Regions from separate parts of the Paenibacillus stellifer genome, predicted to be linked through region 2. Evidence: a T-box and tRNA genes for the amino acid it is inferred to sense, from the RefSeq annotation. Region 2 holds a T-box; the other holds one or more tRNA genes.

Region 1 (11,840 bases), 1.7 Mb from region 2:
CCCGTTACTTTGGAAGAATTACGCTCGGGAATGATCCGCATGTTAGGGGATGACTACGGAATTTCCGATCCCTACTGGATGACTCGTTTCGGTAATGCTACCCGTCAAGCGGAGCGCTATAGGGAAGGAAGACTGTTCCTTGCGGGGGACGCTGCTCATATTCATTTCCCAGCCGGCGGGCAGGGAATGAATGTGGGCTTGCAGGAAGCCATGAATCTTGGATGGAAACTTGCTGCCGAAGTGAAAGGATGGGCTCCCGAGGACTTGCTGGACAGTTACCATGCGGAACGATTCCCCGTTAATACGACACTGCTTCGAAATACCAAGGTACAAACTCTATTGTTCGGCACCGATTTTTCGCCTACAGCAATCCACCTCCGCAGTATGATTTCGGATTTGCTGCTAAGCCCGGATGCAAACTATCGCTTAGCCAGTCAAATTGCGGCCGTGGATGTTCAATACAACGTGCGAGAGAATGTATCGTCACATCTACTAAATGGCCGCCGGCTTGCAGAGATTAAATTGCGATCGCAGAATGGCGATGTCTTCAGTAGTTATGAGCTTTTTCGTGAAGGTAAATATGTACTATTGAATCTAGCATCGGATAAGATCACAGAAACCATTGTAAGCAATTTGCAGCACCAACATTTCAAATTCGCAAGTGCAACTTTGTCTGATCAAGTTAATGGCTGGGAAGATGTGCACACGGCGTTGATTAGACCAGATGGATACATTGCATGGGCAGTCTCCGTAGCCGAAGCCGATGTAATTTCCCGAATTGAGCTGGGAATTAAGCAAATCAGCAGAGGTTAAGCCTTATCTTTGTTTATCAAAACATATTCTGCCCGGGAGCAAATTAATTAAATGCATTCCGGGCAGAAGCCTTTTTAATGGGGAGTTCTTATGAAGAAAGTTTCTGAATGGATTTTCAAAGGCGATGGATGCGAGTTATCCCAAGACCGAGATCCAGAAGCGCAAGTTTTTGTATGACTGACATTGCCAATAAGCTAGGATAAGCCGGACGAATTTTTTTTAGAACGAAGTCTCCCTTAAACTATCCAAAGGTTTATAAACACTTTACTCAGAGTAATGAAACTCATTTTGATTTGGTTGATGTTGATCTTGAAGAGATACTCTATGAATTATGTGGATGATTCTCCCTTATTTAATCTAGTAAAAGCCCTATAATTGTAGGTGAAATCTATAAGTGGTGATCCACTTATAATCTCCGGATTAAGCCAAATCATTTACCATGCCCACAGCTGCTTTTTTTTCAGTGTAAAGATGAAAGCATTACTAGGGAGAAAATGGTCCTTACCCTGGACACTACTAACTGTTGGTAATCAGTATGCTGATCTGAGTACGAGAACCATACAGAGCGATAGGCTCCCGTACTCAGCGTCCTTGAAGCTTAGAACGTTCTTAAGACAATAACCAAGAGAATGTAGAGTACCAGAATGACGGTAGTGGAAGTAAATCCTGCACATTCGCCCATTCGTATTCCTCCTTTGCAAACTTTCTACACTAATGTATGTGTACATCTGTGGATGGAAACTGCAAACACCTATGGTGTTGTTCAGAAATTTATACAGAATGTCCTGTAAATTATTGAGTCACTTCCGAGCGGCCAGACCATTGACGATATAGTTTTTGTCCTGTATCTCTCAAGTATTCTGGATCTGTACAGCGGGGAGATCGTTGCGTACAGCATAGCGGACAAGCATGCTACTCCATAGCGACCATGGCAGCGTGTATAAGTCTCAGGCGTACCAGGCTATAGTGAAGTGAAGAGAAAGGGTATGATCATAAGTGTGTCCCGCAGGTATTGTTCCCTGTCTCATAAGCAGGGGTCAGTCCCCCCACGGAGAAACTCCTTGCATTTTTTAGTAGAAAAAATTCCGTCCCCAATCCGTTCCCAACAACTCTGATTTTTACTGAGTCGACAAAAAAGTAAATGGACACAAAAAGAAAAAACCCTTATAAAATAAGGGTTTTTCGAGGTGAATCGTATAGGACGGATGGGGATCGAACCCATGACCCCTACCCTGTCAAGATAGTGCTCTCCCGCTGAGCTACCGTCCTGCAACAAAAATTATCTTATCATAAATTCTAAAGGGAATGCAACAGTTTTTTTATAATTAGTGAAATGGTGAAAATTTCGCTTCCTGATATTTTCAAAACCCTTGCAATCTGATACATTAGGGTCTGTTGGAAACGCTGCTTGTTCGGATGAACAAACGCAGTTAGCGGGCAAGCTATGTTAGCTGTAAGTTAATTTTTCGTATACCTGGGGAAACGTGATGAATCACAAAATATTCCTTGAATTGAAAGGCTTTTTTGCACGGGAAATGTGACACATGTGGCAGTAAGGAGCCCGGCAATATGTTTGAATTAAGAAATGCAGAATCCTGAATAAATATCAGTCCCGGGTGATGATTCATCCGAACGGGAATAGATGGACAAGACCTGACAGGCGGGCCAATTAACGGGAGGGAATTTAATGAGTAATCTGGAAGAAATCATGCGGCTTCATCAGGGCGGGAAGCTGGAGACCACGCTAAAGCATCCGATCGAAACGATGGAGGATCTGGCCAAGGTCTACACGCCTGGGGTAGCCAAGGTCTGTCAGGCGATTGCTTCCGATGAAGAGAAGGCTTACGAGCTCACGATCAAAAAGAATACGGTGGCTGTAATCAGTGACGGTACAGCGGTGCTGGGACTCGGAGACATCGGTCCGCGGGCGGCCATGCCGGTCATGGAGGGGAAGGCAGCGCTGTTCAAACAGTTCGCTGACGTGGATGCCGTCCCGATCTGTCTTGATACGAAGAATACGGAAGAGATAATCGCGGTCGTCAAGGCGCTGGCGCCGACATTCGGCGGCATTAATCTGGAGGATATTTCGTCGCCGCGCTGCTTTGAGATCGAACGCCGGCTTCAGGAGGAACTCGACATCCCGGTATTCCACGATGACCAGCACGGAACGGCTATTGTGGTGCTGGCGGGCGTACTGAATGCGCTGAAGGTTGTGAACAAGGACATCCGGGATGTGAAGATCGTCGTCAACGGCTGCGGAGCGGCGGGCATTTCGGTCGCTAAAATGCTGCTGAACGCCGGTGCTGTCAATCTGATCGGTGTAGACCGGGACGGAGCGATCAACCGGTCGAATGTCTACGAGAAGCCGCATTGGGCCGAGTTCGCGCAGCTCAGCAATCCTAATCAGGAAGAAGGCTCGCTGTCGGACTGCATTAAGGGAGCTGATGTCTTTATCGGCGTATCGGCGCCGAATGTGCTGAAGGTGGAGGACGTGCGGAACATGGCCAAGGACGCGATCGTGTTCGCCATGGCCAATCCGACGCCGGAGATCGATCCGGAGCTGGCTGCGCCTTATGTCAAGGTTATGGCGACAGGACGCTCCGATTACCCGAACCAGATTAACAATGTGCTCTGCTTCCCGGGTATTTTCCGGGGGGCGCTGGACTGCGGAGCGAGAGAAATCAATGATGCGATGAAGCTCGCGGTTGCCGAGGCGATTGCAGCGGCTGTCGATCCGGCGGAACTGAGTGAGCATTTCATTATTCCGAACCCCTTCGACAAGCGAGTGGTGGAAAATATCCGGATTGCGGTCGCCGAAGCGGCGATCCGTACCGGAGTTGCCCGGACCAGCCAATTGATCGGGGTACGTTAAGAGCTGGTATTTTAGCTGTCATGTGAAAAAACAGATACAACAATGAACGGACCTGATCTCCGCATCATATCGGAGATCAGGTCCGTTGTAGTTTCCGGCTGGCTTAAGCCGGACAGGAGCCGCTTCCCAGCGAAGATCCGCTCAAGCGCTCGCCGCGCCGCAGCTTCTCGCGGATCGCCATCAGGGCGGCGTCCGTGCGCTGCAGCTCCTGGAGCAGCGCTGCTTCCTCGGCATCGCCTTGCAGCACGCCGGCGATGCCGCCGCCCTTCAGGACGATGCGGCTGTGGGCGAGCAGCGCGAGAATGGGATCATGCGTCGCCATGAGCACGATTTTCTGATTCTGGACGAGCACGTCCAGCGCCTGGCGGCGGTCGATGCCCGCGTTCTCGATCTCGTCGATCAGCACGATCGGGCTATCGGACAGAATGGCCGTGTCGGCGATCATCAGTGCGCGCGACTGGCCGCCGCTGAGCGCGGTGAGCGGCGAATCCGGCATGATCGGCTCGCCGGTAAGCCGGTTCGCCTGCGCGATAACCTCATGTATCAGCTTCTCTGCGTAAGCTTCGTCAAGATTGCCGTCTCCGCGGCACTCGGCGTGCATCGTAATGAACTCGGCAACGGTGGCATCCATGACGAAGTTCATATTCTGCGACAGCTGAGCGATCAGCCTCCGGCCCCAGGAGAAGCGAAGCTCGGGATCAGGCGTGTCGTCGTTGATGAGAATCTGGCGCCCGCTCGGGGTATCCCTCTGGGCGATGTATTCGATGTCGGCCAGCAGGCGGCTTTTGCCGGAGCCGGTAGGTCCAACGACAGCGACCAAATCCCCGGGAACAAGCCGGAGGTTCACCTCTTCGGGCTCTCCGGATTTGGAGCGTCCGCCGAGCAGGGTTACGGACGTAATGACGTCGTTCAGTTCGGTCATGCCGTCTCACCTCCGGAGACTTCGGACTCGGGAATAGCGATGCTTCGCACATTCCCCATCTGATAATCCTTCCCGATCTTGGTCTCGCCCAGGCAATAGGAGCAGACGGCAGCCGGCATGGAGAACCGAAGTTTCCGGCCTTCCAAATCTCCGGTATCGGGGGCCTGGGCGAGAAGGGCACCGAGGCGCTCCCGCCCCTGGCCGGTCAGGCCATTCATTTGCAGCACTTCGGCTCTGGCATTGACCTTGCGCACCTGGTACTGGAAGACCTCGCGCTCGGCCTGGGAGACGATATCTCCCTTGGTAATAACGACGATATCGGCCTGCTTGAGCAGGGGCCCCATCTTCGTCGGGGTGTTCGCCCCCGCGAGATTGTCGATGACGCAGACTCCCAGCGCCTGGCGGATGAAAGGCGAACAGCGGTTGCACAGCCCCGCGCTCTCGCTGATGAACAGGTCGAGACCGAGCGATTGTCCCCAGTTGGCGCAGGCCTCGATATTCGTCACAAAATAATGGTCCGGACACAGATTGCCGGCAAGACCGAGCAGCACCGGCACATCTTTTGCCCGGTAGCGCTCATCGTCCCTGGAGGCGACACAGTCGAATTTGACAACCCCCGCTTTCAATCCCTGCTCCTTCAGCCATTCGATCACGCGCAGAAGCATGGAGGTCTTGCCGCTCGACGGCGGTCCCGCCACGGTTATGAGCTTCATCTGTCAGCCCTCCTGCTTGAAGCCCCGCAGGAATGCGGCGTTCGCCTCATCAGTCAGCTTCTGGATGTCGCGGTTCCACACCAGGTCCCATCCCATCCACAGCAGCTTGCGGTCCGGTACGGAGGTCTGAACCGAAGGATGCGGCGAGGGGAAGAAGGCGTCCTCGTAGAGCTGCGCCGACTCGGCGCCGGTGAAGAAATCGGCCAGGCGCCGGCCGGATTCCGAGGCTTGCCGTTTGGCCAGCAGGAAGACGGGGCTGGCGATCGCGCCTTCCTCAGGCCAGATGATGCTGACCTTCTCCTTCTTGCGGATATTGTTGGCGTAGAAATAGGGCATAACATACAGCGCCGTTGCGTCTTCGCTGTCGGTTCCCGCGAGCTTCGCCATCTGGCCGGGATGCAGTCCTTGCCGGACAGACCGGCCAAGCCCGGTCAGCATCTCCTGGCCGAAGGATTGGCCGATCGTCAGGAGCACCGTCTCGCAGAAGCTGCCCTTATGGCCACGCATGGTCACCTGCTTCTTGTACGCCGGATTCAGCAGATCGCTCCAGGAGCGGGGCTCCGGCAATCCGCCGAGACGGGCTTTGTCCGCGACGATGACGAGCGGATTGACGCATAAGAGAGTAACGCGTCCAAGCGGGTCCTTCATGCCGATCTCGGTGAATCTGGCGTTCGGGGTATAGTCCGCTGCGTCGGCAAATACATCATGGTCAAGAAACCGGGTGCGGAAGCTCTGGTGAAAGAAGCTGCTGATCCCGGGAGTGATGACGGCTTCCGGCAGTTCATCCTCGGATTCGAAGCCGTCTACCGTTTTATAGAAGTCGTGCTGGTTCGCATTTCCCTCGAAGGCAACCTCTTGCGGGTCCAGTTCGGACCACAAGCCCTCATTCTGCTGACGCACGAAGGTTTCTTCGAGCGGCACTTTCAGCGGGCACGGAAGCATAGCTAGCAAATGTCTGGGCAACTGTTCTTGAACTTCAGCGGTTCCTGAACTCATGGAATCTCCATCCTCTCGCAGCCTAATGCTGGATACACAGGCGCTCTAAAGTTATGTTTAATTATAAATATCAGTGAATGATTTCACAATTTATACGGGACTCAAAGATTTGACAATCCTACAAACATTCCCATAATAGCTGCCTAATAAACCTGTGGAGCTGGAAAAAGCAAGGGGCGGAAGCTGAAATGAAGCACAGCTTATTTACGGTTATACATATGAAAAAAGAGGGATCTAGGATCCCTCCGGATAGACGAAGCGTTCAATGGCGTCGGCGGCCAGCAGCGGGTCTGTGCCTGAATTGTCAAAATGCAGGACCGAGGAAGCGGGAAGAGGCCAGCTGACCCCACACTTCCCGAGAGCCGAGCGAAACTCGTCCCAGTGCCGGAGCTTCCAGTCGTCCAGCCTGGAATTTCTCGCCAGGATTCTTTTTTTATAAAGAGCTTCATCAGACAGGCTTACGATGATCACCTTGACCTCGACGTTCTCAAGCGACCGGCCGATCCGGGCCAGCTCATCTGAAATCCAGCCCTCGTCAGCGGCTTCCTTGGTGAAAGGTCCGACGACGAGACAATCGACATTCAGACCAACGTTATCAAGAGCGGCATCCATTGTAATACGATAGCCCAAATCGCGGCACAGCTTCTTGTAGGCGTCTGAATCCCGGTCGTCCGGGTCCAGCCCGTTCTGCTCCATCAAAGCGTTCGCCGCAGGCCGCAGCAGCACATCCATATCGAAGAATGCGGCCTTGCGTCTTTCGGCCAGGGCTTTGGCCAGCGTCGTCTTGCCCGCTCCTGCCGCGCCGAGAAAGAATACGAGTTTGCTCATTTGCCGGTCAACCTCCACAATCTGTTATATGCGATCAGGTTACAGCCTCACGCTTCAAATCCCCACGATAATCCTGGTCAATAATGCTCTAACTACTTCCCATCCTTCACTAATCCCTGTTCGTTAAAAATGAATTTGAAAACGGCTTAATCCGCCGAATCGGCTGCGATGCGCATCAAACGATCCAGCGCGCCAGCATAATCAGTCCGGTGATCGTCAGCACATTGACAAGCGTGGAGATCAGCACTGTCTGGGCGGCAAAATCGGGCTCATTGTTGTATTCCTCAGCGAGCAGGGAGGCGTTCACTCCGGTCGGCATACCGGAGGCGATCATAAGCGCCTGTGCCGGGATTCCCTTGATGCCGAGGGCCAGCACGATAACCACACCGATCAGCGGTGCGGCCAGCAGGCGAAGCACGAGGCTTAAATATATTTCGGCCCGGTCCAGCCGGATCGGGTATTTCATAATCTGGGCGCCTAGTGTAAACAGCGCAAGAGCGACCATCGACTGCTGGGCGTAAGTTAACGGCTGTAAGAGAAACGCCGGCAGCGGTACAGACCAGGCATGCAGCAGAAGCCCGAAGACGAGCGCATAAGGAACGGGCATTTTGAGAAATCCGATGATGACGACCCGGTAATTGCCCTTCAGCTTCGCGCGTTGGATCGACATGACGCCGTAAGTGAAGGTCAGCAGGGCCTGGAGCGTCATAATCAGCGATTGCAGGGAAGCGGCCAGCGGGTTGCCATGAAAAGCGAGGCTGTTGACGGGCATGCCGTAATTCCCCGAGTTGTCCAGCATTACGCTATTGGTGAAGGCGGCCCTCATGCCGGGCTTGAATTTCAGTGCGCGGGTGAGCGTGAATGACAGCAGATACAGAATCATGATGTAGATTGCATAGAAGCCGACAACCATTCCAAGCAGGGAGTAAGACATCTCTGACTGGTACATGCTCATAAACACGGCAGCCGGAGTTATGTAATAGAAGTTGATTTTGGCCAGCGTATACAGATCCAGCCGGAACAGCCGCTGAAGCAGCGAGCCGGCTCCGATAAGAATAAAGACCGGCAGGACAACCTGCAGCAGAATCTCTCCGATCATTCAATCTGCTTCCTTCCTATAAATAAGCATTTGGATTATTAATTATGGCGTACACTGCGGACTTGAAGCGCAGCAATTCTACTATAGCATAATTATATCGGATAATTCTTCAGCATATTTTGCGTTAATTCTTCTAAGGGTTATAAAACGGATGGCCCTGGCTCAAACTGTGGAAAAGCATTCCAATCGTCCCCCGAAAGGAGAGTTATCGTTATGAGCATCAAAGCAATGGCCGCAGCAGCGGCCGCGGCACTTATCCTGATGATTCCCGCAGGATGCCGCCCTAACGGATCGGATCGGGAGAATCCCGTCTTCCTTCCAATGGACGTTGACGGTTCCGGGTTAGTCGGAGCCAATGACGAACTTCCCTCCATCATGCAGGATGTTTATACGAAATCCATACCGGAGGATGTGTACGGCAACGAACAATAAGCGCGCCGGACTCTTCATCTGTACAGAGAATGACAATTTCAGTATAATAGTTCAATTGCGGTTGGATTGAAACAGATGAGAGGGGAGCAGCATGATATGGCGGCGGAAATTGTTCGTGTGACGACGGAGGAACAGCTCCAGCTGGGGTTGAAGATCCGAAAAGAAGTGTTCGTGAAAGAGCAGAAGGTGCCGGTTGAAGAAGAAATCGACCAGTATGACTGCATCGGACCGGATGCCCATCATCTGTTGGTAATGGACGGAGAGACCGCAGCTGCGACGGGGCGGCTGACCTATTACCGCGAGGGAACCGCGAAGATGCAGCGGATTGCGGTGCTGAAGGAATACCGGGACAAAGGCTACGGCAGAGTTCTGCTGCTGGCGCTAGAAGAGCTGGCCCGCGAGCTGGGGCTTGAGACTTCCATTCTGGACGGGCAGTGTCAGGCGGAGAAATTCTATACCAAGCTCGGATACCGGGTCATATCGGAGCAGCCTTTTTATGATGCAGGGATTCTGCATGTCCGGATGCAAAAGGATTTACAGTAATCCACGAGTAATCCGGGAATAGTCCGGCCTTCCTTTGGGAAATCTAGGAATTAGCCTCGAGGGGCAAATTTCGATCAAAGGAGCAAGGACTCATGATCAATGGAGGACGCGAACGTTTTGTGGCTGTGCAGAAGAATGGAGACGGGGATATCACCTCGTTCCAGACTTCAACCGGCCGGACTCTGGACTATCAGCAGGCTATTCGGGAAGTGCAGGCCGGCGCGATTGCCGGAGTGAATGTGTTCAAAGGCCGGGATGGAGCTCCCCATATCCGGGGGGATGCCGACGGCGATCCGACCAACAATCTCGATCAATTGCCGCTGTTCTAAGAGCAGCAGGTGCAGGACGGATGCCGTCCGGATGGCGATTAGGCCTCCGGGCGGCTTTTTACATTATTATCCCTGAAGAGGGTATACCACATGCTGCTCCAGGAAGGGCATCCCGTCTGTCCGCCCGACATAGTCCGGCTTCTCGTCTCCGTAATGCATCAGCGAGATCACGCTCCGGACATCCTCAGGAAGGCTCTTAAGCTCCTCCAGTGTGGTATGGACAACGCCCGGGCCTTCGAGCTGGCAGTCATGAAAGATTAGGCGGCAGCCTTGATTTCGCACAAGGTTCGTTAGCAGCTCCGGCTCAAAAGTCATATCGGCGCTGTAAAATATATCGTCGTTCAGCAGCAGCGAATAGCTGAGCTTGCCCGGTATATGTGGAGTTTGAATCAAGTTGACCGTGAGATCCCGGGACAGTCTGCAGGGCATATCCGGAACGATAGGGCGTACATCAAAGATATCCTCAAGTCTGGTGATCTTGCCTTCCTGGTACATGCTTCCCATCAGCGTATGCTCCCATAAGGGATCGATCAGCGCCTCTGCCAGCAGCAAGGTCATTTTGCGGGCGCCGCGCGAACGAAGAGAGAAGGCCAGCTCTTCCAGCCCTCCGATATGATCGGCATGGATATGGGTAACCAGCACTGCGTCAACCTCCTCGAAGGAGCGCCCGAGGTCGTACATCGCAAGCGGGCCGGTAAATCCGCAGTCCACGAGCAGGGTGTAATCCGGAGTGATCAGCAGGGCGTTGTTATTGTAATAATTTTTGGCAAAAGCGCTGCCCGTTCCCAGCATTTGAAGCTGAAGCGTCATCTTCTTATCCCTCCAAAGTTAGCCGTTGTACCCATTGTACATAGTATCAGCAAATTGTTAAGCGGCGATAAAGAATCATTTTTCCAGCTGAACCTTTATTTCTGAAAGATTGAAGAAAAATATCCCTTGGCTGCCGCAACTTGCTTCTGAAGACGAAGTATATATTAACAGCATGAATTAGTGTGGAGGTCAGGGGTATGATGAACAAGAGATGGAGAAAGGTTGCCGTGTGTGTGATTGCATTTTCCCTAATGGGCGGCTCAATGCTGTTCGCCGATTCCGTCTATCAAAAGGTGCGCGTATGGAGCAACGGAAAAGAGATCGCCGACGGGGGATATTTGATCGATGGCAAAACCTACGTCCCCGCCCGTGAAATGGACGCGCTGGTGGTCTGGGATGATTCGGGAAAGGTGAAGATTATCAAGCCGAACGTCCATATTACGCTGTTCGACTCAAATGACCGGGTATTTGGCAATGTGAAGACGGGCAAGCTCAAATTCAGGGCGCTTACCCAGGTGGACAGCCTCTCCGACAATATCGCCGGTGTCAAGCTGTCTATTACCGATCCGTCAGGCAACACCAAAGATTTGGACTCACGGGATCTTGACAGCGGACAGGATGATAACTTCTGGTATTCGACCAAGGAGATCACTTACGAGTTCAAATCGTCTGGCAAATATAAAATCGGCATCTACATGAAAGCCACCAAGAACGGGGATTACTCGCTGGTTTCGGAGAAAGTTATAACGGCAATGAATTGACAAAAGCTCGCCATCTTCGCAAATTGACCTGGGGTTGTCTTACGTGTTACCATACCAAATGTAGGATAATTCAACTTAAAGCGAGGTATTTCAATGAGCGAACACAAACATGAGCATGGCGAAGCATGCGGCTGCGGGCACGACCATGACCATGAACATAACCACGACCATGGCGACGGCTGCGGCTGCGGACACGACCATGAGCACGAGGAATTTGTACTGACTCTGACCAACGAACAGGGCGAGGATGTAGAGATGGTACTTGTCGAAACGTTCGATGTGAACGAGAAGCTCTACGCGCTGCTGCTGGAACGCGAAAATCCGGAAGCAGACGGCATCATCCTGCGTATGGAAGAAGAAGACGAGGAAATGGTGCTTTACAATATCGAAGACGAAGCGGAATGGAAGGCTGTCGAAGAAGCCTACAACGAGCTGCTTGCCCGTCAGGGATAGATTTTCCGAAGCAAAATATGGAATCAAGGATAACGCCTGTCGGTGTCCTTTGACGCCGAGCGTTTACCGGAGAAGATCAGAGAGGGCACCGGACAATTATATACTTTCTGATCATGAAGAAACCCGATACCTTTGGCCAGGTATCGGGTTTTTGTATGAGATGCCGGGCTGAAAGCCGGCGGTCAGAAGATCGGGTCGGCCTCGACGATAACCTTGACATGAGTGAGTGTCTTGTCTTCCGGTCCTTTGACGGGGAGGCCGATTTCTAC
Region 2 (11,840 bases):
AAGCCCGGAATGGATTACCAATCGGTGAACCAGGAGCCGCTGGCGATATCTGATTACAAAAGAAGACCTCCTCCAGCCTTGCGGCCTTCAGAAGTCTTCTTGGCATACTCTATTAGTTGCGGCTTGTCAAAAAGGGCTTATGCCGAACCGGGACAGCATCTCGTACAGCAGGTTCAACGGCAAGCCCATTACGCTGTAAAAATCGCCTTCCATCTCTTCGATAAACACCGATCCGATGCCTTGAATGCCGTAGGAGCCAGCCTTGTCCATCGGCTCCCCCGTAGCGATATAGCTAGTGATCTCGGCGCTCGTCATCGGGCGGAATGTGACCCTGCTCTCCGTATAGCCCGCAATTGCTAGCGGCCCATTACCCCCGGCCCCCGGAATCACCGCATACTGGCCCAATCTCCCGAATGGAAGCGGTGTGATAGTGCCGCCATTCCCATTTCCCAATCCTGGGGGAACAGCTTCCTCCGTATCCGCCAGATCTACCGGAGCTTGAGGAGCCGTCTTCCATACATCCTCGGGAAGCGCTCCGATCCGTTCTCCCGCCTGCCCTGCACGCACACAGGCCAATCCGGTAAAGACGGAATGCGACCTTCCCTGAAGGGAGGCCAGCATATCTCTCGCCTCCGAGTCGTCCCGGGGCTTGCCGAGCACACGCCCATCCAGCACGACGATCGTATCGCTGCCGACCACGACAGCAGGCTTGCTCCCGGCCTGCGGAAGCACAGCTTCCGCCTTGCGCAGCGCAAGCGTGCTCACGATATAATCGGGCGTCCAGCCGGGCTGAAAGCTCTCGTCCGCGTCGCTTGGAATCACCTTCAGCGGAAGCCCGAGCAGGGACAGCAGCTCCCGGCGTCTCGGCGAACCGGAAGCTAGAATAATCGGGGTTATCCCGCCGTTCATTTCGGTCACAGCCTTCCAACATCCTTTCCCGGTATCCGGCGGCCGGTCTATTTTCTGCGGTACAGCCACACGGCCACGATAATGCCGGCGAGACTTAGTATGCAGAGTTTCAATTGAATGGTTACGTCATACATCAGGATATCCAGATCGGCCTGCGGCGACCATTTGATCAAGGTGGACTTCGTCAAAAAAGACAAGCTCTTGACCGGCTCCAGCAGCTTGGCGACCCACGCTCCTGCCAGCCAGCCCAAAATGATATAGAGCACAAGAATTCCTGCATTTTTCCTCTTCATCGACCGTCTTCCCTCACCCATTGTGACATCCACCCTATTATAAAGTCAAAACGGAGAGGAGCACAACGCAAAATCCGGCGAGGCTCGGATGCGCCCCGCCGGATGTTTCAGTTGATGTAAGCCATTCAGCCAAGCTGCCTGATCAGCTGGCCAACCGGCTGTGTGATTCAATTAAGTCCACAGGCCCTGCAATGTGATTAGCGGATCTCCATCACCGCCAGCAGCTTCTGTTGTCCGCTCAGCATGTCCAGCATGGAAGACTGAATCTCCCAGAGCAGGCCGTCCGCCATGCTCTTCTGATATTCGTTCATGGCGGAGATGCCGCGGCTTACAGCCGCCTCCATCTCCTTCGCCGCCGCCTGCCCTTCCGCAGGAAGCCCCGCTTCCAGCGCCTTGATATCCTGGCTCCACTGCATATGGAGATCGCTGATGCCCGCGGCATCAGCGGCGGCCCCTCCGCCAAGCAGCGAGGCGGAGAGCGAGCTCAGCCCGCCCAGCAACCGGCCGCTGTCGTCGAAATACCGGGAGACCGCGTCCGCGTCTCCCCCAAACGAGAGGCGGCTCTCGGCGGGCAGCGTGAGCTCCTTCAGATAAGGCTCGATTCCCTGAGCCTTCAGCAAGGCCGCGAGCTGCTCCGCCTGCCCGCGGTCGGCGGACAAGCCGGCGTAGACACGGTTGTCGCCGGCGGCAAAGATGCCGGCGGCAAGCCCGGCATCCGCCAGCTCCTTCTTCGCCTGCTCCGCGCCCTGCGGCGTGCTGAACACGCCGTACTGGAGCAGGTAGTAGGTTTGGGCCGGCACCTGGACGGAGACGGCGGAGGCCGCCGCCCCTCCGGCTGCGCTCTGCTCGATGCCGGCTTGCGGCGAAGCCGGATCGGCGGTGTTCCCCGTATGGCCGCCGCCCAAATAATGCAGCGCTGCGTAGCCCAGCATTAGTCCGATGGCAAGCGCGCCCGCCACCGACACCGGAAACCGCCACCAGGACGACGGTCTTTGGGAGGTATAGTAGCCCCCGCCGTCATCCTCGCCGGCGCTCCACAGCGGATAATCATCCTCTCCCGGCGAATGCGCCGGAGTGCCGGGTTCATCTCCCCGATACAGCTGGGAGCCATAATCGAAATCGGCATAGCTTCCGCCCGCGCCGGAATTCGGGGCGGACTCCGCCGCGTCTTCACTCCGGCGGGGCTGCAGATAAGCATCACCGAATGAAGGGGGGCGGTTCCCGGCAGACGGGAATCGGCTCTCTTCGCTCTCCCGCCAATCGGCTTCGTCATGAATCGGCTCAGGAAACTCCGGATAAGAGCCGGTAGGCTTCCGCTCTTTCTTCCGCTGGTTATAAGCGTGCTCGAGTTCCTCCAGCCGGTACTCCCTGGCTGTTCTTCCCGGATTCTGCGGGGCGCGTCCATCCTGCCGCGTTCTCCCTCCGGCCGCCAGCCGCGCCTGCTCCAGGCTGTAGAGCTCGCCCCGGGGTTCCCGCTTGTTCTCCTCCGGGACTTCCGCATCCGTCTCCTTCGTCCCGGATTCAGGCTGATGATCGTCACTCCGGATCTTTCCATTATCGAACCGGAACGTCATTCTTCCGCTGTTCAATCCGTCCACCTCACCTTGTCCAGTCTATAAGACAAGATATGACGGAGTCTGGACGGGTATGCTCTTTTTAAGAAATATAAGAGTTCAAAAGCTGAGGCTTATCCTTGGATTATGCTTTTTTGGGAAGGGGCCCCTATGTGGCGGCGCTGCCCCGCTCCACCCGGTTGCGTCCTCCATGCTTGGCCCGGTACAGCGCCGCATCGCCGAGCTTGTACAGCAGATCAAGCCTGGTCTGCCGCTGAGGGACGATCGTAATGACCCCGATGCTGACCGTATACTGAATCGAATGGCCTTCCATCCCTTCCATCCGCGAATCCATAATCGCCTGGCGGATTCTCTCGGCGGCCTCTTCACTTGCGGCTTCATCCGCCCCCTGCAGCAGCACCGCGAACTCCTCGCCGCCAAAGCGCCCGAGCAGATCGCGCGGACCGAGACAGTTCCCGACGGAGACGGCGAAGCCGCGCAGGACCCCGTCGCCGACCAAATGGCCGTAGCTGTCGTTCAGACGCTTGAAGTGGTCGATGTCGAGCAGAAGAAAGGATACCGGCTCCTTGCGGACGGCGGCGATTCGCACCACTTCCTCGGCCTGTTGGCTGAAGGCCCGGCGGTTGAGCACACCGGTCAGCTCGTCATAGGCGGCCATTCTCTGCAGCCGTTCATAGGCCTTCTCGCGAAGCAGGAGAACAAATCCTGCCGTGCCAATGATCATGAACAGAAACATCCCCAAGTAATACAAATGCTGAACGATTCCGCCCGAGAAGACATTCATGGCCTTATCACTGAACAGCGGAGCCAGCCCTCTAACCAGAATAGCGGATGCGATGACGCCGTACGCCAGTCCCATCAAAGACAGCATTGATGAGTTCTTTCGGGAGAACAGCAGGCGAAGCGCCGCCCAGAAGAGAGCGAATGAAGTAGTGAGCGATGCCGCAACGATCCGCAAATCTTCGGAACCATGTCCGAAATAGACAAGCCCATAGGCCAGAGCCCCCGCAGAGGCGATTATAATCAGATATCGGCGTGACCTGACGTCGAACACTTCCGCAAGGATCAGCAGCGCGATGATCTCCAGACTGCCGCCGGCCAGAAACAGCGCATTGGCGAGCAGGACAAGCACGGGCGAAGACCAGACCTCGCGCATAAGCACCAGCAGCCAGCAGGCAGACTGCAGCCACTTGGATAGAGCGAAGCGTGACAAGGCTTTGTGAACCGGGACACGGAAGCGATAGGTCGCGACAAGCAGTGCTGTTGCGACATTCCCGATCACAAGCGTGAGCAGGATCGTTCCGATGTCCAGATGAAAATCCATCGTATACACCACCAATCATTCTGTCTGTCCAAGATGTACGTCGCGAGACGTTCTGGTACCTATCTATATACAATACTATCGGAACACAGGGTTTAAAGTCTTGTTTTTCCTGACGAATCGTTTATAAAAAAACGCATTCTCCTTCAGCATGGAATGCCTCCGGAGAATGCGTAAGCTTGGGCTCGCAGCCAATCAGTTCGAGCCTTCCCGCCCTTTCAAGTAATCGGCGAGCGCATAACCGACCTTGTAAATGTCGCCCGCTCCCATGGTGATGACGAGATCACCCGGGGCCACGCGGCCCTTCAGATCGGCGAGCACTTCATCCTTGGCAGCCAGGTAACGGGCAGAAGGATTGCTGTTCTGGACGATCAGATCCACCAGCTTGGCGGAAGTCACACCCTCGATCTGCTTCTCGCCGGCAGGCGAGTAAATATCGGTGATGATCACTTCGTCCGCTTCGCCGAAAGCCCGGCTGAACGCGTCGAGGAGAAAGAAGGTGCGGGTATAGCGCTGAGGCTGGAAGACCGCGATGATCCGCTTGCCCGTCGCTTTGGCCGCGCTGATCGTGGCCTGAATTTCAGTCGGATGATGCGCATAATCGTCGATGACCAGAATGCCGTCCGTCTCGCCCAGCACCTGGAACCGTCTTTTGGCACCATTAAACTTAACGATCGCCGCAGCGATATCCTCAAATGCCAGCCCGGCTTTCAGACAGGCGATTACCGTAGCCATTGCGTTATAGACATTATGCTGACCGGGCACGGACAGCTCGATCCGGCCAAGCTCCTCGTCCTTATGATTCATCGTAAAAGACACCTGGCGGTCGCCCAGCACGATATCGGAGGCGGTGTAGTCCGCCGTCTTGGAACGGATTCCGAAGGTCGTCACCGATGTGGCCACCTTCGGAAGCAGAGAAATCACCGTCTCATCATCCGCGCATACAATGTTGGTGCCGTCTTCCCGAAGCTGGCTCATGAACTGCGCATAAGCGCTCTTCAGCCGCTCGAAATCACCGCCGTAATTCTCCAGATGATCGGCTTCGATATTCGTCACGATCGCGAGCCACGGGTGGTACTGCAGGAAGGAACCGTCGCTCTCGTCAGCCTCGGCCACGACAAATTCGCCTTGTCCGGCCTTGGCATTCGTGCCTACGTTCATGATTTCCCCGCCAATAATATAAGTAGGGTCGGCTCCGCAATCCTCCATGACCAGCGCAATCATCGAGGACGTGGTCGTCTTGCCGTGCGCGCCGGCGACCGCAACGCCCTTGCGCTGATTCAGCAGGCGGGCCAGCATTTGGGAACGGTGCAGGACCGGAATATTAAGCCGCTCCGCCTCAACGCGCTCCACATTATCCTTGGGTAGAGCCGTGGAATAGACAACCAGATCGGCTCCCTTCACCTGCTCCGCTGTATGTCCGATATATACTTTCGCGCCTTTGGCGATAAGCTTCTCCGTCAATTCCTGAGCGGCCACATCAGAGCCTGTTACGTTATACCCCATCTCCAGCATAACGCGGGCAATCGCGCTCATCCCATAACCGCCAATTCCTATAAAATGAACTCGTTCCGTCGTATCCAACCGTTAGTCACCAGCCTTTTTCAGAATCGGGTTGCTGCAAAAGCGCGCTTCGCACATCGGCGATCAGGTAAAGCGTACCGGAGACGACCGCCAAATCCTCATCGTCTGTAATCGACTTCAGACGCTGCAGCGCTTGATCCCAATCATGCTCCACCAATATCTCCAAATGCTCCTTGGCGTAGTTCTCCCGCAGACTCTCCGCGATTGACTGAAGGTGTTCAGCGTCCATTTTCTTCCGGAAATCCGGCTCGGTCAGGATGAGCGTATCCACTATAGGAAGTATATGCTTGAAGTACGACTCGTGATGCTTGTTTGACAGCATACCCATCAGTAAATTTAATTTTCGATACTTGTAAAATTTCGGCAGGCTCGCCGCCAGCACCTGCGCCCCTTCGGGGTTGTGCGCACCGTCCAGCACGATCCGGGGAGAGCCCGGAATCTCTTCCAGTCTTCCCGCCCAGAACGTCTTGCGGAAGCCCGCCTTGAGGTCCTCATCCTCCAGGATGAACGCCATATACTGGCGCAGCACTTCAAGGGCCATCATGGCTCCCGCTGCATTAGCGATCTGATGCTCGCCCTTCATCGCGATGGACAGGTCGATAGAACGAAAAGGGCCATCAAAAATGAAGGACTGCAGCCCGTCCTCCTGAACGCCTTCGCTGCGGCAGGCAAACTGCTCGCCCGCCAGATACAGCGTGGACTTGCAGGAAGCGGCCTTCTCCTTCAGAACGGCGACCGCCTCCGGCTGCGATACGCAGCTGACGGCAGGAACGCCGGGCTTGATGATGCCCGCTTTTTCAAAAGCGATCTGTTCCAGGGTATCCCCCAGAACATCGGTATGATCATAGCCCACGTTGGTTATGATTGAGACAATCGGGGTAACGATGTTCGTTACATCCATCCTTCCCCCGAGCCCTGTCTCCCATACGACGACATCGGGATAGCAGACCTCCGCATAATAGAGGATTGCCAGCGCCGTGGACACCTCGAACATGGTGGGCGAACCCAGCTCCGTTGCGGCGATTTCCTCCACCAGTGGATAAAGACGGTTCGCGAGCCTGGTCAGCGTCTCTTCGGGAATGTCCTCGCCGTTATACTGAAACCGGTTCGTGAATTTCGTAATGTACGGCGAGGTGAAGGTTCCGACGGAGTAACCGCATTGTCTCAGCACAGATGTCAAAAACGCACAGGTCGAGCCTTTGCCGTTCGTTCCCGCGACATGAATGAATTTCAGCCTGCGGTGAGGATGGCCGAGGTATTCCATCAGCTTCTCAATCCGGTCCAGGCCGGGCCGGACACCAAACGGGATCAAGCCGTTGATCCAGTTCACTGCTTCCGTGTATGTGTGCAAGGGGGCCGCAGCAGAGGCCCCGCTAATCTCTTCCATAATCCTTATCCCCTCAGCTCGGCAATGCGGGCCAGCACCTTCTCGCGCTTGGCCGAATAATCGGCCATCTTCGCCCGTTCCTCTTCGATGACTTTGGCCGGCGCTTTGGAGACGAAGCCGGGGTTGCCGAGTTTTTTCTCGACGCGCTCCACTTCGCTGGTCAGCGTCTGCACTTCTTTTTCAAGCCGCTTGATTTCCTGCTCGATATCGATCAGTCCCGACAGCGGAAGCAGCAGCTCGGCCCCTGTAACTACGGCGGACATCACCTTCTCCGGAGCTTCCGGATTCAGGCCCGCCACATAGGACGATGTATTCGCGAACCGGCTGATGTAAGCACCGTTGCGCTCGATGATCGCCAGCGTCTCCGGACTGCCGGCTTTGACGATCAGCTCGACCTTCTTGCTCATCGGCACATTGACCTCGGCACGAATGTTGCGAACCGCGCGGATGATATCCATCAGCAGGTTCATTTCCGCCACAGCATCACCATTTTCAAGGCCCGGATCGTACTCCGGCCAAGCAGCCAGTGTAATGGTTTTGCCTTCATGCGGCAGATGCTGCCAGATCTCCTCCGAAATGTACGGCATGAACGGATGAATCAGGCGCAGCGTGCGATCCAGCACATAGGCCAGAACGGATTGGGTGCTTCGCTTGGCCTCGGCGTTCTCGCCGTAGAGCGACAGCTTCGCGAATTCGATATACCAGTCGCAGAGATCGTCCCAGATGAAATTGTAGAGCAGCCGGCCTGTCTCGCCGAAATCGTACGCATTAATGAGACGCGAAACATCTCGGGAAGTTTCGTTCAGGCGGTGCAGAATCCACCGGTCGGCGGTTCCGAGCTGTCCTGTGATGTCGATATCTTCGTAGGCTACGCCCTCCAGATTCATCAGTGCGAAGCGGGAAGCGTTCCAGATCTTGTTGGCAAAATTGCGCGCCTGCTCGACCTTCTCCCAGCGGAAGCGCAAGTCCTGCCCCGGCGTGCTGCCAGTCGAAATCATGTAGCGCATGGCGTCTGCGCCGTACTTCTCGATGACTTCGAGCGGATCAACGCCGTTGCCGAGCGATTTGGACATTTTGCGGCCTTCCGCGTCGCGGACGAGACCGTGAATGAGCACGTCGGCGAACGGCTTCTCGCCGGTGAATTCCAGCGCAGTGAAGATCATCCGCGCTACCCAGAAGTAGATGATGTCGTAGCCGGTCACCAGTACATCGGTCGGGTAGTAACGCTTCAAGTCGTCGCTGTCCTCCGGCCAGCCCAGAGTCGAGAACGGCCACAGACCGGAGCTGAACCAGGTGTCGAGTACATCGTCGTCCTGCTTGAGGTCCGTCAGGCCGCTGATCCGCTTCGCTTCTTCCTCGTCGCGGGCAACAACCATTTCCCCGGTTGATTCGGAATACCAGGCCGGAATGCGGTGGCCCCACCACAGCTGGCGGGAAATACACCAGTCGCGAACATTCTCGATCCAGTGGAGATAGATCTTCTCGAAACGGTCCGGAACGAAGTTAACGCCTGTGCCGTCCTTCTGCGCCTTGATCGCAGCTTCGGCCAGCGGCTGCATCGCTACGAACCACTGGGTCGACAGATACGGCTCAATTACAGCGCCGGAGCGCTCACTGTGTCCAACCTGATGCACATGATCCTCGATCGAGATCAGCACACCCTGCTCTTTGAGGTCCGCGACGATCTTCTTGCGGCAATCACTGCGGTCCAGTCCCTGATAAGGACCGGCTTCGGCGTTCATCGTGCCGGTTTCGTCCATAACGACGATCTGCGGCAGATTGTGGCGCTGGCCAACCTCGAAGTCATTCGGATCGTGAGCCGGGGTAATTTTTACCGCGCCGCTTCCGAACTCTTTTTCCACATATTCGTCTGCAATAACCGGGATCTCGCGGCCAACGATTGGCAGAACAAGCGTCTTGCCGATCATGTCCTTGTACCTCTCATCCTCCGGATGAACCGCCACAGCTGTATCGCCGAGCATCGTCTCCGGACGCGTTGTCGCCACGGTGATGTACCCGCTGCCGTCTTTCAGCGGATAACGCAGATGGTACAGATGCCCGTTAACCTCTTTGTACTCAACCTCGATGTCGGAGAGCGCCGTGCGGGCCGCCGGGTCCCAGTTGATGATGCGTTTGCCGCGGTAGATAAGGCCTTTCTCATACAGCTTAACAAACACCTCCCGAACCGCCTTCGACAAGCCCTCGTCCAGTGTGAACCGTTCGCGGCTGTAGTCGAGCGACAGACCCATTTTGGCCCACTGCTCATGGATGGTGTCGGCGTATTGATCCTTCCATGCCCAAACCTGGTCGAGGAATTTCTCGCGTCCAAGGTCATAGCGTGAAATGCCCTGCTGGCGGAGCTTCTGCTCCACCTTCGTCTGGGTCGCGATGCCCGCATGGTCCGTTCCCGGCAGCCAGAGCGTGTCGTAGCCCTGCATCCGCTTCGTGCGGATCAGAATATCCTGCAGCGTGAAATCGAGCGCATGCCCGATATGCAGCATCCCCGTTACGTTAGGTGGCGGAATCACAATGGTATACGGCTTCGCATCCGGACGCTGTCCGGCGCGGAAGAAGCCCTCTTCCATCCAATACGGGTACCATTTCTGTTCGGCGGCTTTCGGATCGTAGGTTGTCGGCATACCGCCGCCCGCAGTGCCGCCTGTCGTCTCGCCCGACTGCTTAATCTCCGGCTGCGCCGAAGTCAAAGATTGTTCTGTCATGATTGATTCCCTCCGTAAGTTTGAAACTTGATTCCTGCAAGGCTGGCAGCCCCTGGAAAAACAAAAAGACCCTTCGTCCTCAAAGGACGAAAGGCCATTCTTTCGCGGTACCACCTTTGTTTCGCATGCAATACAAATCAAGGAATGCAAGCAGTCCTCTTGAACATGCGACACTTCATGCAGAAGTAACGGTCTGCGGCCGGCGGGTTCTAACCGGCTTCCTCACGGAATTCTCCGGCTCAAACGCGCGACTCCAGGGCGACTTCGGCTGTCATTATCCTGCGGAGGCTCACAGCTGCTGCTCCCCGCTCTCTGAAAGGGCTGACCGCCTACTCTTCCCGTTCCCAGTCTTTGCGTACTTTCGGTTTATTACCTTACATCATACCGTTTGCTTACGTCCGAGTCAACCAAGAAGAGCCTATTTTCCCGTTGGCTCTGTCATTTCCTTCAGTTCCCCAAACAAGCGGAGTGTGGCTTCCTTGTCCCGGTAATTGAATACGACCGTCTGATCCGGCAGATGGATGACGATATAGGGCGGAGAATTCGTATACACATACAATCGTGCCGCGCCCCACTCCTTCAGCTTGAAATGACCGCGGGCGTACGTATCGGTGGCTACCCCATTGACCCGGCTGCCCGAAGGGAGGGTGTCCGTTAGAGCAAGATCCTGAACCTGGTCCAGCGAAAAAGAGTAGCCGTAACTCGGACTCTCTACTCTCACCTCTCCATTGGCATTTATACTCATGGCAGGTTTCATCCAGTCTTCCCGGACGGCGAAAATCGATATCCCCGCTATCAGCAAGACCACGAACGCAGCGGTGATTCCCATGAACAGCCTCCCTCCCCGGGACGCCATGTTGAGCGTCAGACCGAACCCGCCCCGCTTCGGAACCATCATGCTGCGGTCGTTCGGATTGTAATACCATAGCCCATTAATCCAGTACTCGTCATCATCGGTCATGAACGGCTGCTCCGCCGACTTCTCCAGCTCGAGCTGCCGCTTCTTCGCCTGACGATCCGTATACGCGGCGGCAGCGAAGGGTACGGCAATCTGGATACCCAATACGATATACCAGACGGTGTCCAGATATGCAGCTTCCTGCAGTCCGGTCCATACAGCAAAGGCAGCGAAGATGGCGTCCAGCAGTGCAAGCCCGAGAAAGAGGAAGGACCAGGTCCGGCGCTGGGCCCGGTTCAGTGCAGCGTTGATGACGCTGTCCGCACTGTAAGCCCGGGTGCGCACCCGGCGAATCGCCAGGGACACCAGAAACAACAGCAGCGTCATACCCGCGGCCTGGATGGCCAGATATGCCCCCATATCCTGCGAATCGCGCACAGCGTAACAGATGGCCGCCAGGGATACCAGCAGGGGAACGGCGAACCAGCCCGGCGATACGGTCATCCGGTGCTTCAGCAGAATCAGCGTAGTATCGACCCGTACGACGCGCCGCTCGCCAAGGCTCCAGCCTTTGGCCTGCTTGATCTGCGAAGCCGAGCGGTGACTGGCGGCGAATAGTTTGTAGCCGGCGGTAAGGAAGACAACAAGCCAAACCCACCAATACACGAAGACCAGTGAGAACAGGTCCCTGAGCGCAAACATCGGCAGCAGAAGCAGCACGCCTGCCGCAATCAGCGCCAGGCTGCGGCGGCGAAGACGGGTTCTCAGCATCTGTACTTCCTCCGAATCCGCTGCATCCTTCGGAAAGCCGATGCCTAGGACGATTACGCCGCCAGATACTTGCGTTCTGACGCCATAGATTAGCTGAGTGACCACAAGGATAAACAGGGCAATCAATATGAACAGAACGACCAGGCTCACTTTGACAATCCCCTTTCTATTCCGTCAGCGTCTGAGGGCCAGCAGCAAGAGCCGCGAATATTCCGCTGCACAGGCTTTGGAACTCCTGACGGCCGATCCCCTTCAGCGCAGCTTCACTGATAACCAGGGTCAGCTCGCGTTCCAGCTTCTCCTTGTACACCGCGTCGCCTCCATCCGGCCTTGTGACAGCCGCGCCATGCCTGCGGTCGATGGACAGAAAGCCTTCATTCTTC

The links. The T-box of region 2 lies ahead of PSTEL_RS19795 (valine--tRNA ligase). A T-box ahead of a tRNA ligase gene usually reads a tRNA of that ligase, here a tRNA-Val.
Region 1: it has a tRNA-Val gene. The T-box ahead of PSTEL_RS19795 (valine--tRNA ligase) is inferred to sense a tRNA for this amino acid. The anticodon was not compared.

The regions. Positions count from the first base shown of each region.
Region 1 covers NZ_CP009286.1:2,543,490-2,555,329, forward strand. The annotation lists gene PSTEL_RS11530 (monooxygenase) at 1-813, shown strand, start outside; gene PSTEL_RS28835 (YjcZ family sporulation protein) at 1,412-1,495, opposite strand; partial or broken gene PSTEL_RS27935 (IS3-like element ISLmo1 family transposase) at 1,656-1,785, shown strand; tRNA gene PSTEL_RS11535 (tRNA-Val) at 2,011-2,082, opposite strand; gene PSTEL_RS11540 (NAD(P)-dependent malic enzyme) at 2,501-3,685, shown strand; gene PSTEL_RS11545 (ATP-binding cassette domain-containing protein) at 3,789-4,607, opposite strand; gene PSTEL_RS11550 (GTP-binding protein) at 4,604-5,320, opposite strand; gene PSTEL_RS11555 (ABC transporter substrate-binding protein) at 5,324-6,316, opposite strand; gene PSTEL_RS11560 (P-loop nucleotide/nucleoside kinase family protein) at 6,551-7,144, opposite strand; gene PSTEL_RS11565 (AEC family transporter) at 7,320-8,243, opposite strand; gene PSTEL_RS11570 (hypothetical protein) at 8,457-8,675, shown strand; gene PSTEL_RS11575 (GNAT family N-acetyltransferase) at 8,772-9,218, shown strand; gene PSTEL_RS11580 (DUF3892 domain-containing protein) at 9,311-9,547, shown strand; gene PSTEL_RS11585 (MBL fold metallo-hydrolase) at 9,614-10,357, opposite strand; gene PSTEL_RS11590 (copper amine oxidase) at 10,555-11,118, shown strand; gene PSTEL_RS11595 (DUF1292 domain-containing protein) at 11,212-11,571, shown strand; gene PSTEL_RS11600 (aminotransferase class I/II-fold pyridoxal phosphate-dependent enzyme) at 11,754-11,840, opposite strand, start outside.
Region 2 covers NZ_CP009286.1:4,283,759-4,295,598, forward strand. The annotation lists gene PSTEL_RS19765 (Maf family protein) at 127-909, opposite strand; gene PSTEL_RS19770 (DUF4321 domain-containing protein) at 957-1,202, opposite strand; gene PSTEL_RS26445 (SPOR domain-containing protein) at 1,400-2,791, opposite strand; gene PSTEL_RS19780 (GGDEF domain-containing protein) at 2,925-4,100, opposite strand; gene murC (UDP-N-acetylmuramate--L-alanine ligase) at 4,293-5,633, opposite strand; gene PSTEL_RS19790 (bifunctional folylpolyglutamate synthase/dihydrofolate synthase) at 5,689-7,068, opposite strand; gene PSTEL_RS19795 (valine--tRNA ligase) at 7,074-9,707, opposite strand; T-box leader at 9,868-10,143, opposite strand; gene PSTEL_RS19800 (DUF5808 domain-containing protein) at 10,207-11,607, opposite strand; gene PSTEL_RS19805 (GntR family transcriptional regulator) at 11,624-11,840, opposite strand, start outside.